Linked DNA regions of Corallococcus sp. EGB. The protein of the gene in region 1 interacts with the protein of each later gene in a pairwise test. Links are inferred from orthologs where the notes say so. Each region holds a gene or a part of one and is shown in the gene's direction. Other genes may lie near its edges.

What was found.
Region 2: the proteins of rho (region 1) and yhbY interact in binary tests that used the Escherichia coli proteins (3 or more experiments, as listed by UniProt). The link is inferred for Corallococcus sp. EGB from one-to-one orthologs.
Region 3: the proteins of rho (region 1) and nusG interact in binary tests that used the Escherichia coli proteins (3 or more experiments, as listed by UniProt). The link is inferred for Corallococcus sp. EGB from one-to-one orthologs.

Annotation. Positions count from the first base shown.
Region 1 is NZ_CP079946.1:7,312,675-7,316,498, reverse strand. Bases 467-3,357 are described here. They hold rho (transcription termination factor Rho), read left to right. Parts: upstream 467-1,050; coding sequence 1,051-2,664; downstream 2,665-3,357. Other genes in these bases: KYK13_RS29710 (ATP-binding protein), read right to left, coding at 3,032-3,357; KYK13_RS29715 (hypothetical protein), read left to right, coding at 2,690-3,010; ligA (NAD-dependent DNA ligase LigA), read right to left, coding at 467-554. Also shown: more of ligA, read right to left, coding at 1-466; more of KYK13_RS29710, read right to left, coding at 3,358-3,824. UniProt on the Escherichia coli protein: Facilitates transcription termination by a mechanism that involves Rho binding to the nascent RNA, activation of Rho's RNA-dependent ATPase activity, and release of the mRNA from the DNA template.
Region 2 is NZ_CP079946.1:1,262,422-1,266,300, reverse strand. The notes cover bases 1-2,946. They hold yhbY (ribosome assembly RNA-binding protein YhbY), read left to right. Parts: upstream 1-1,268; coding sequence 1,269-1,625; downstream 1,626-2,946. Other genes in these bases: KYK13_RS05195 (hypothetical protein), read left to right, coding at 2,032-2,922; KYK13_RS05200 (hypothetical protein), read left to right, coding at 1,817-2,035; KYK13_RS05210 (DnaJ domain-containing protein), read left to right, coding at 1-1,238. Also shown: KYK13_RS05190 (hypothetical protein), read left to right, coding at 3,059-3,879.
Region 3 is NZ_CP079946.1:5,887,431-5,891,236, reverse strand. What follows is about bases 520-3,392. They hold nusG (transcription termination/antitermination protein NusG), read left to right. Parts: upstream 520-1,618; coding sequence 1,619-2,167; downstream 2,168-3,392. Other genes in these bases: rplA (50S ribosomal protein L1), read left to right, coding at 2,751-3,392; rplK (50S ribosomal protein L11), read left to right, coding at 2,276-2,722; secE (preprotein translocase subunit SecE), read left to right, coding at 1,176-1,619; rpmG (50S ribosomal protein L33), read left to right, coding at 824-988; tuf (elongation factor Tu), read left to right, coding at 520-729. Also shown: more of tuf, read left to right, coding at 1-519; more of rplA, read left to right, coding at 3,393-3,464. UniProt on the Escherichia coli protein: Part of the processive rRNA transcription and antitermination complex (rrnTAC). The complex forms an RNA-chaperone ring around the RNA exit tunnel of RNA polymerase (RNAP).

The DNA of each region.
Region 1 (3,824 bases):
TCCTCCTTGCGGATGAAGACCTCGCCGCGCACCTCCAGCCGCCGGGGCACCTTCACGCCGTCCTGGGGGAAGAGCTCCAGGGGCAGGCTCTTGATGGTGCGCAGGTTGCCCGTGACGTCCTCGCCGGTGGTGCCGTCGCCCCGGGTGGCGCCCTGCACGAAGCGGCCGTCCTCGAACCTCAGGGAGATGGCCAGGCCGTCCAGCTTGGGCTCGCAGACGTAGGCCACCTTGGCCAGGCCCGTCAGCTTGCGGATGCGTTCGTCGAACTCCGTCAGCCCGGCGTCATCGAAGATGTTCGCCAGCGACAGCATCTGCGTGGTGTGCACCACCTGCCCGAAATCCTCCACCGCCGCGCCGCCCACGCGCTGGGTGGGCGAGTCCGGCGTCACCAGCTGGGGGTACTGCTCCTCCAGCCCCTGGAGCTCCCGCATCAGCGCGTCATATTGCGCGTCGCTGATTTCCGGCGAGTCCAGCACGTAGTAGCGGTGGTTGTGGTGGGCCAGCTCCTGGCGGAGCGCTCGGGCGCGGGCTTCGGCTTTCGGGAAGGTGTCCACGGGGTGTGTCCTTACCCCAATTCAGGGGCGTGGCCAGTCGCGCACGCCCCGCGTTGGAGGAAGGGCACTCTACCGGTACCACCTGACAGGACTGCTTCACGCACCCGGGAAGGCGGACCCGGGGACGCGTGTTGAGCCCAGGTGGGCGCGCCTGTCGCCCCATTAGGCCCGAATTTCAGCTACATAGCGGATTCCAGGTTGGTAGTCCTCCCACCCTCCAGTGCAACCCCCTGAAAAACGGGACGGAGTCAGGCACGGATGCCTTGACAGCTCTGGAGGCGGTCAATAGTTTCCAGCGCGGTTCCTGGCGCAGGGGTTCCCCCGGCGCCATCTCTTCCCAACCACAGGCCCAAGCGCCCTCCGGTCCGTTCCCAGGACCCGGGTGGTGCTGCCCTCCTGGAAGGTGCTTCCGAGCGCCGCGCGGACGGACCGCCGTCCCGCGTACAGCCTGCCCGAGCCTTCGGGCGCTTCCCCCCTATTCCGTACGCAGACCGTCATGGCCAAAGCCCGTTCCCCCCGAGAGAAGGTAGTCGAGCCCGAGTTCACCGAGGAGAAGCCCCGGCGCAAGCGCGCGGCGGCGAAGGAGGCGGAGAAGCCCGCGCCCCGGTCGCGCCGCGCTCCCGCCCGCCGGGAAGAGGCTCCCGCCGAGGAGGCCGAGGCCCCCGAGGTCGCCGCGGAGGCGCCCCGTCCGGTGCTCACGCCCATCTCCCGTCCCGTGCGCGACGACGAGCTCCAGGAGATGGGCCGCGCGGAGGAGGAGACGCCCGCCGAGGAGGCCGCTCCGGCCGCCCCGCAGGAGTCCGCGGAAGGTCCCGCCATCACGGAGGTGCAGCGCGACGGCACCCCGATGCAGGTCATCAAGCTCAATGACCTGAAGCGGATGAAGATCACGGACCTGGCGAAGATGGCCCACGACACGGGCATCGAGGGCTACCAGGGCCTGAAGAAGCAGGACCTCATCTTCGCGCTCCTGGGCGGCATCGCCGACAAGCGCTTCGAGGTCCACGCGGAAGGCGTGCTGGAGCTGCTCAGCGACGGCTTCGGCTTCCTGCGCAGCGCGGACAGCGACTACCAGCCGTCCCCGGACGACATCTACGTGTCGCCGTCGCAGGTGCGCCGCTTCAACCTGCGGCCCGGCGATACGGTGACGGGCCCCATCCGCCAGCCCCGCGAGGGCGAGCGCTTCTTCGCGCTGCAGAAGGTGGACAAGGTCAACTTCGCGGACCCCATGTCGGACGCGGCGCGAGAGCGCATCCTGTTCGACAACCTCACGCCGCTCTATCCGACGCGCAAGCTCAAGCTGGAGCACGAGTCGTCGGAGATGACCACGCGCATCATCGACATGTTCTGCCCCATCGGCCTGGGCCAGCGCTGCCTCATCGTGGCGCCGCCGAAGGCCGGCAAGACGGTGCTGCTGCAGAACATCGCGCACGCCATCAGCCGCAACCACCCGGACGTCTACCTCATCGTGCTGCTCGTGGACGAGCGCCCGGAGGAGGTGACGGACATGGAGCGCAGCGTGCGCGGCGAGGTGGTGTCCTCCACCTTCGACGAGCCCGCCACGCGCCACGTGCAGGTGGCGGAGATGGTCATCGACAAGGCCAAGCGCCTGGTCGAGCAGAAGTACGACGTCTGCATCCTGCTGGACTCCATCACCCGTCTGGCGCGCGCCTACAACACGGTGGTGCCGGCGTCCGGAAAGATCCTCTCCGGCGGCGTGGACGCCAACGCGCTCCACAAGCCCAAGCGCTTCTTCGGCGCGGCCCGCAACATCGAAGAGGGCGGCAGCCTCACCATCATCGGTACGGCGCTCATCGACACCGGCAGCCGCATGGACGAAGTGATTTTCGAGGAGTTCAAGGGCACGGGTAACTCCGAAATCGTCCTGGACCGGAAGTTGATGGAGAAGCGCATCTTCCCAACGCTCGACATCAACAAATCCGGCACCCGCAAGGAGGAGCTCCTCTTGTCTCCGGCGGACCTGGTGCGCATTACGGCGTTGCGCCAGGTGCTCCACCCGTTCACCCCCATCGACGCGATGGAGTTCGTGCTCAAGCACATGCGTCCGACGGCGGCGAACGCGGAGTTCCTGGGCTCGATGAACCGGTAGTCACCTCCGGCCCAAGGAGCCCCCCATGCGTCGTGCCCGCCTCCCGCGTCTCGCCGCCCGCGTCATCGCGGGCCTTGCCCTGGGGCTTCTGGCCGGGTGCGACATCGGGGTGGAGGACCTGCCCATCGGAGACACCCCACCGGTGCTCTCCGAGCAGGTCTGCTACACCGACTCGGATTGCGTGGCGAACGCGTGCTGCGGCGAGGGCACCGCCATCACCCACCGCAACGTGGGGCCGGACTGCTCCGGCGTGCGGTGCGATGGGACGTGCACCCCCAACAGCGTGGACTGCGGCCGGTGCATCCCCACGTGCCGCAACGCGCGCTGCGCCGCCGCCTGCCAGTAGCAGGCGGCCGCTTCCTCCGGCTCAGCTGGCGAGCCCGCCGGCCATGTCCACCGGCGACTCCCTCAAGGGCAGCGTCACGCGGAAGGTGGTGCCGCCGCCCGGCGTGTCCTCCACGTCGATGCGGCCCTGGTGCGCCTCCACCACCTGACGCGACACCCAGAGCCCCAGGCCCAGGCCGCCGTAGTGGTGCGTGGACACGGCGCGCTCGAAGCGCTCGAAGATGCGCTCGCGGTCCTCCGGCTTGATGCCGATGCCGTGGTCCACCACGGACAGGCGGACGACTTCACCGTCCGGCTGCAGCGTCACGTCCACCGGCCGGCCCCGGCCGAACTTCAGCGCGTTGGCGACCAGGTTGTGCACCACCTGCGAGATGCGCGACGGGTCGAAGGTGCCCATCACCGGGCCCTTCACGTCCACGGTGAGCGGCGTGCCGTCTCGGCGCGCCTCCTCCTCCGCGAAGCGCGTCACCTCCACCAGCAGGTCGCCCAGGTCCACGTCCGTGCGGGTGAGCTTCAGCCGGCCGCTGGTGATCTGCGACACGTCCATCAGCACGTCCACGAGCAGAGCCAGCCGGCGGATGAACGACCGCGCCTGCTTCAGGCGCTCCACCGCCCTGGGCGGCGCGTCCCGGCCCAGGCCGCGCTCCACCAGCTCCAGGTGCAGCTGGAAGGCCGCCAGCGGCGTGCGCAGCTCGTGCGCCGCCACGGAGAGGAAGTCGTCGCGGGCGCGCAGCGCCTCGGCCAGGCCCTCCGCGCGGGCGCGCTCGTCTGCCATCTCCCCGCGCATCCGCGCGAGCTTCAGGTTGGACGCGATG
Region 2 (3,879 bases), 6.0 Mb from region 1 along the record:
TGATGAAGGAGCTGAACGGCGTCTCCTTCGCGGCGGTCTCTCGCGCGCAGGGGGCCCCCCCGCCGCCGGCCTCCGGGCCTGCCGTTGTCGCTGGAGCCACCGGTCCGGACGTGCCCGCCGCGGGTCCGGGGACCGCGAGCGCGGGAGCCCGGCCCGCCGCGCCTGTCGTGGGCCCCGCGGCCCCGCCGGTGGCCGCCCCCGGTGCGCCTGTCGCGGGTCCGGGCGTGCCCGGTGCGCCCGCTGGAGCCAGGCCCGCCGCGCCGGTGGCCGGCCCTGGTGCGCCCGTCGCCGGTCCAGGTGCCGCGCCTCGTCCCGCCGGCGCCGCTCCCGTGGCGGGCCCAGGTGCAGCGCGTCCGGGCACCGCGCCTGTCGCGGGCCCGGGTGCCATCCCGCGTCCTCCGGCTGCGTCCCCTGCCGGTGCAGCCCCCACCGCCGGCCCCGGTGCCCGGCCTCCAGGTGCTCCCGCCGGCGCCGCTCCCGTGGCGGGCCCGGGTGCCCGGCCCGCTCCGCCCGTCGTCGCCGCTGCGCCGGCCCCCGCCGCCTCGGGCCCCGCCCCTGGCTCGGACGAACTGCCCGCGCTGCGCCAGCTCGCCGCGACCATGAAGGGCCAGAACCACTTCCAGCGGCTCGGGCTCACCGAACAGACCGAAGGCAGCGCGGTGAAAATCGCCTACTTCCGCCTGGCCAAGCTCTACCACCCGGACACCCTGCCCCCGGGCGCCCCGCCGGAGCTGGAGAAGCTCAAGGCGGAGGTGTTCGCGTACATCGGCGACGCCTACCGCGCCCTCTCCGACGACAAGAGCCGCGCGGCCTACCTCGAAGAGCTCAAGAGCGGCGGCGGCGACGGCGTGGACGTCCAGGCCATCCTCCAGGCGGAGGAGTTCTTCCAGAAGGCCTGCATCCTGGTGAAGGCGCGCAAGTACCCGGAAGCCGTGAAGATGCTCAACGACGCCATCGCCCTCAACGCCGAGGAGCCGGAGTTCTTCGCCTGGCGGGGCTACGCGCGCTTCCTCGCCGCTCCGGACAAGAAGGCCGCCCAGCCGGAGGCCTTCCGCGAAATCCAGGCCGCCATCAAGCGCAACGAGCGCTGCGCCCCCGCCCACTACTTCCTGGGCGTCATCGCCAAGGTCTGCGGCGACGCGGCCGGCGCCCTCAAGCACTTCAAGCGGACGGTCGAGCTGCAACCGGACCACATCGATGCGATGCGAGAGGTCCGCATGGCGTCGCAAAAGAAGTAGGGTGCGCGCCTTTTCAAGGAGACACCCCCCATGCCCCTCACCGGGAAAGAACGCCGCCACCTGCGGGCCCTCGGCCACCACCTGGAGCCGGTGGTCATCGTCGGCTCGTCCGGCGTCACCGAGGGCGTCATCGCCGCCGTCGAGCAGGCGCTGAACGACCACGAGCTCATCAAGGTGAAGATCAACGAAGGCCCGGAAGGCCGCCACGAAGGCGCCGACAGCATCGCCGCGGCCACCGGCTCCGAGCTCGCGCAGCTGCTGGGCCGCACCGCCCTCTTCTTCAAGCGCCGCAAGCAGAAGTCCCGCTTCGAGGACATCCTCAAGGGACCCCATGAGCCCCGGCCGGCCCCCAAGCCGGACGAGGACAAGAAGCCCCGCCGTCGCTGAAGCGGACACTGTTTTCCAGGGTTCACGACGAAATCGGCCCCGCCCGGGCATTTTGTGCGGGTCCGAGAGCAGGCGAGCCCTCGTACCGGGTTCAAAATGTCCCTACGCTGGGGGTCTCCCCCCCCCGCGGAGGTGATGTGCAGACTCCCTCGTCCTCCCCCTCATCCGCCCCTGGATGGCATGACGTGCTGATGCATCACCTGGAGCCACTCCTGGGTGACTTCACCGCGAAGATGGCCATCCACACCGCCGCGCTGCGGGCCCTCAAGCGTCCACCCGAACAGGTGGGCGTGCAGGACGTGCCGCAGGTGCTGGAGGGGCTCAAGCCCATGCTCAACGTCTTCATCGGCGCGGCGCGCACGACGAACACCCTCACGGAGCTGTCGAAGGCCATGGAGAAGCTGCGATGAACGCCCCCCGTCCCTCTTCGGGTCGCGCGCTCGCGAAGGTGGCGCCCTGGCTGGGCGCCGTGCTGGTGCTCCAGTTGGTGCACCTGACCGCGGTGGCCACGTCGTTCCAGGACGCGCGTCAGCTGGCAATGGTGGGCGACGTTGCGGGCTGGGCCGTGGGCCTGCTCGCGGTGCTGGGCACGGCGGCGGCGGCGAAGTCGTTCGGCGCGGGGGACTACCTGCGCCGCGTGTGGGGCCTCCTGACGGTGGGCGCGCTCCTGTCGCTCGTCAGCACGGCCCTGCGCAGCTACTGGATGCACGCGGTGCCGGACGTGCCGTTCGCGCAGTCGCCGCTGTTGCCCGTGCGCATGGGCGTGGTGGTGCTGGCGAACGTGAGCACCACGTTCGCGCTGGTGCTGCTGGCGCGCACCTACAAGCAGTCCGGGCTCCAGCCGCCGTCCAGTCCGCGCGCGACGCTCCTGTGGGCGGTGGCGGCGGTGGCGGCGCTCGCGGTGGGCGGGCCCGCGCTCATCGCGGCGGTGAGGCACCTGGGCGAGGACTTCGCGGCCACGTGCACGGCGGTCATCGCGCTGGCGTCCAGCCTGGGGGACATGACGACCATCCTGCTCGTCGCGCCCATCCTCCGCGTCGCGTACATGCTTCGCGGCGGGCGGCTCGCCTGGGTGTGGTGGGCCATGGGCATCTCCGGCGCGGTGTGGCTCTTCTACGACGCGCGCGAGTGGCTGGCGCCGGTGCTGCCCGGCAATCCCGCGGAGGCGGTGGAGCTGCTGCGCACGCTGCGCACCTCGGGGCTCGCGATGCTGGGGCTCGCCGGGTGGTTGCAGCGCTCGGCGCTCACGTCGGCCCAGCGCCGGGAGAGCCCGAGCGTCGTCGTCCCCACCGCCTGACACGGCCCGTCGCGTCGAGCCGACGCGCGAGGCAGGAACCGGCCCGCTCCGTCTTCCGGGGCGGGCCGTCGTGTTTTCAGGCGTGCGGGGCTGCGGGAGACTGCGGCTTCCCCTTTTCTCCGGAGGCTTCACGTCCATGCGACCATCCCTGAGCTCCCTGCTGTTGGCCACCTGTCTGCTGACCGGGTGCCGGACGACGCGCGAAGCCCCCGTGGCGCCCGTGAAGGCGGACTGCGGTCCGGTGATTCCCGGCATGGAGGCGGTGCTCAAGCCCGCGGCCTTCGTCGTGCTGGGAGAGGTCCACGGCACCCAGGAGGCGCCGGCCTTCGCGGGGCGGCTGGCATGTCACGCGGCGGCGGCGGGACAGCCGGTGCGGTTGGCCCTGGAGCTGCCCGTGGAGGAGCAGGCGAGCCTGGATGCGTTCGTCGCGGGGGAAGCCGAAGGCCCTCTCGACAGCGCCTTCTGGCGGCGCGAGGTGCAGGATGGCCGCAGCAGCCAGGCCATGCGTCAGCTGCTGGAGCGCGTGCGCGGATGGAAGCACGCGGGGCTGCCGGTCCGGGTGGTGGCGTTCGACGCGGGTGGCAAGGACCGCGACGAGACGATGGCGGCACAGCTCCGTCAGGCGCGGAGCGAAGCGCGCGGGGACACCTTCATCGTGCTCGTGGGCAACCTGCACGCGCGCCGTGACGTGGGCGCGCCCTGGGACGAGAAGCTCCAGTTCATGACGCACCGGCTGCTCGAAGCGGAGCCCGGCCTGGTGTCGCTCGACATGGTGAACGCCGGAGGCTCCGCGTGGATCTGCCGTGGAATGACGGCGGACGCCTGTGGTCAGCATTCCCTGCGAGGCCGGGGGGAGGTCCAGGCCCCGGGCATCACCCTCCAGAAGAACGCGGAGGATCCAGACGGATACGACGGCACGTACTCCGTCGGAGCGCTGACCGCCTCTCCGCCCGCGTT
Region 3 (3,806 bases), 1.4 Mb from region 1 along the record:
CGCGACCTGCTGAAGAAGTACGAGTTCCCGGGCGACACCATCCCCATCGTCCCCGGCTCCGCGGTGAAGGCGCTGGAGGGTGACACCAGCGACATCGGCGAGCCGGCCATCCTGAAGCTGATGGAGGCGGTGGACAGCTACATCCCGACGCCGCAGCGCGCGACGGACAAGCCCTTCCTGATGCCGGTGGAAGACGTCTTCTCCATCGCCGGCCGCGGGACGGTGGCGACGGGCCGCGTGGAGCGTGGCGTCATCAAGGTGGGCGAGGAAGTGGAGGTCGTCGGTCTGCGCGCGACGCAGAAGACGGTGGTGACGGGCGTGGAGATGTTCCGCAAGCTGCTGGACGAGGGCCGGGCGGGCGACAACATCGGCGCGCTGGTGCGTGGCCTCAAGCGCGAGGACATGGAGCGCGGCCAGGTGCTGGCGAAGCCGGGGAGCATCACGCCGCACACGAAGTTCAAGGCGCAGATTTACGTGCTGTCGAAGGAAGAGGGCGGCCGCCACACCCCGTTCTTCAAGGGGTACCGTCCGCAGTTCTACTTCCGCACCACGGACGTGACGGGCACGGTGAAGCTGCCGGACAACGTCGAGATGGTCATGCCGGGCGACAACATCGCCATCGAGGTGGAGCTCATCACCCCGGTCGCGATGGAGAAGGAGCTCCGGTTCGCCGTCCGCGAGGGTGGCCGTACGGTGGGCGCCGGCGTCGTTGCGGAGATCATCGCCTGATCGGCCTCCCGCCGACCAGCTACCACGGGCACTGAGTTGCGGAGGGGAGGGCTGCTTCTGTAGCCTTCCCTTCTCGCATCTGGTGAGATAAGCCATGCCGAAGGGTAATCGTTCCATCATCTCGCTCGAGTGCACCACGTGCAAGGAGCGGAACTACACGACCACGAAGAACAAGCGGAAGAGCCAGGACAAGCTCGAGCTGAGCAAGTTCTGTCCTCGTTGCCGCAAGCACACGGACCACAAAGAAGGCAAGGTCTAGGTCGTCTGGTTCATTGAAGGTTTAGGCCAGTAGCTCCAACGGTAGAGCAGCGGTCTCCAAATCCGCGTGTTGGGGGTTCGAATCCCTCCTGGCCTGCCAGCTTCAGTACAGGGACCCCCGGTACCGAGCGGTGCCGGGGGTCCCTGTATTTTCGCAGTCCCGCTTCCGCAGTCCCTCGTGAGGCACCATGGCGACGGCATCTGAGGCCAGCCAGCAGGCTAACCGCTCGGGCATCGACCCCAAGCGGCTCGTGGTCATCTTCTATCTCGTCGCGGGCATCGTCCTGGCCCTCTTCCTGGAGCACGTCTTCGGGTTGCTCTGGAGCCGGTTCGGATGGAGCGACGTCGAACTCTTCGAGGGGCTCGGCTGGCGCGTGTCGACGCTGGTGGGCTACGTGGCCGCCCTGGTCCTGGTGCTGGCGTCCTACTTCCACCCTCGCACGCACGCTCTCTCCATCGACGTGGCGTCCGAGCTGATGAAGGTCACCTGGCCTACCTGGTCGGAGACCCGCGCGTCGACCATGGCCGTGGTCGTCGCCTCGCTGGTGGCGGCCGTTCTGCTCTTCTGCATCGACACCGTCGCGTACAACTTGATGGTGGAGTGGCTGCCTGCCCTGTGGGGGAAGCTGTAATGGCGAAGAAATGGTTCACGGTCCAGACCTACTCGAACTACGAGAACCAGGCGAAGAAGAACCTGGAAGAGCAGGTGCGCCTCAAGGGCCTGCAGGACCAGGATCTGATCGGTGAGATCCTCATCCCCATGGAGCAGGTCGTGGAGATGGTGAACGGCGAGAAGAAGACCACCCGCCGCAAGCTCTTCCCCGGCTACATCTTCGTCCAGATGGAGCTCAACGACATCACCGTCCACCTGGTGAAGAACACCTCCAAGGTGACGGGGTTCCCGGGCGTGGGGCAGAACGAGCAGCCCCGGCCCATGTCGGACCGCGAGGTCGAGCGCCTCACCGCGCAGGTCACCGAGGGCGCGCACAAGGCCAAGCCCAAGGTCCAGTTCGAGACCAGCGACACGGTGCGCGTCATCGACGGCCCGTTCGCCAACTTCAATGGCACCGTGGAAGAGGTCAACCCGGAGAAGGGCCGCGTGCGCGTGCTCGTCAGCATCTTCGGTCGTGCGACCCCCGTGGAGCTCGACTTCATGCAGGTGGAAAAGACCACCGGCTAGTTTCAACAGTCTTCCGCGCCCGGGTGACGGGCGTGGAATCACGGGTGGGAGGGTCGCCCCGTCTGGCGATCCGTCGGAACCACCCCCTCGAAAGGCAGCAGTCCGCCGATGAAGAAGGTCACAGGTCAGGTCAAGTTGCAGATCCCCGCCGGCAAGGCGAACCCCGCCCCGCCGATCGGCCCCGCGCTCGGTCAGCAGGGCGTGAACATCATGGAGTTCTGCAAGCAGTTCAACGCCAAGACGCAGGCGGAGGCCAAGGAGGGTCTGATCATCCCGGTGATCATCACCGTGTATCAGGACCGCTCCTTCACCTTCATCCTGAAGACCCCTCCCGCCGCCATCCTCATCAAGAAGGCCGCGGGTCTCCACACGGAGAAGAAGAAGGGTTCGGGCGCGAAGAAGCCGGGCAAGGAGAAGGTGGGGCAGATCTCCCGCAAGCAGCTCGAGGAGATCGCCAAGAAGAAGATCCAGGACACCACCGCCGCGTCCATCGAAGCCTGCATGAACACCATTGCTGGCACCGCGCGCTCCATGGGCATCGACGTCGTCGGCTAGCCCGCCCTCATTCTCAAGGATTCCTGCAATGGCTAACTCCGGAAAGAAGTTCCGCGCGTCCAACGAGCTGGTGGACCGCAACAAGCGCTACGCCGTCGCCGAGGGCTTCGCGCTGCTGAAGAAGACCGTTGAGGCCCGCGCGACGAAGTACGACCAGACGGTCGACGTCGCCATCAACCTGGGCGTGGACCCGAAGCACGCGGACCAGATGGTCCGTGGCGCCGTGGTGCTCCCGCACGGCACCGGCGCCACCGTGCGCGTGGCCGTGTTCGCCAAGGGCGAGCGCGCCACCGAGGCCGCCAACGCCGGCGCCGACATCGTGGGCGCGGAGGACCTCCAGAAGCGCATCGAGGAGGGCTTCCTCGACTTCGACACCGTCATCGCGACGCCGGACATGATGGGTATCGTCGGCCGCCTCGGTAAGGTGCTCGGTCCCCGCGGCCTCATGCCGAACCCGAAGGTCGGCACGGTGACCATGGACGTGGCCAAGGCCATCCGTGACTCCAAGGGCGGTAAGGTGGACTTCCGCGCGGAGAAGGCGGGCATCGTCCACGCCAAGATGGGCAAGGCCTCCTTCGCCGCGGACAAGCTCGAGGCGAACTTCAACGCGCTGGTGGACCTGGTGATGAAGCTCAAGCCGGCCACCGCCAAGGGCGTGTACCTGAAGGGCATCGCCATCTCGACGACCATGGGGCCGGGCATCAAGCTCGACACCCAGGAAATCCTGGCGCGTCACCGCTAGTCGCGGGTGTCAGGACGGGCAGGGAAGGGTGCGCTCCCTGACGGGGAGCGTCAGTCCTGTCGCCCGCAGAACATTGGTCCGATAGAAAGTGCTGGATCTTTGCGAAAGCCGGGGGTATAGGCCCCCGGCTTTTGCAATTGGAGCGCCATGTCGTGAGACGCGGCGTTCCGACCTGGTTCATGACAGCAGGGACCTGGATTGGGGAAGACGCGTCCGTTGGGAACCGGGCAACCGGTCGGGCCGTCCATCCACTCCTGGTTCAAACGGCCGCAAGGTCAGCCCTGCCGAGACTGGAGGTGCGGTGTGGTGCCTCTCGGAGGCTCCTCTCTCGCTCTGCCACTT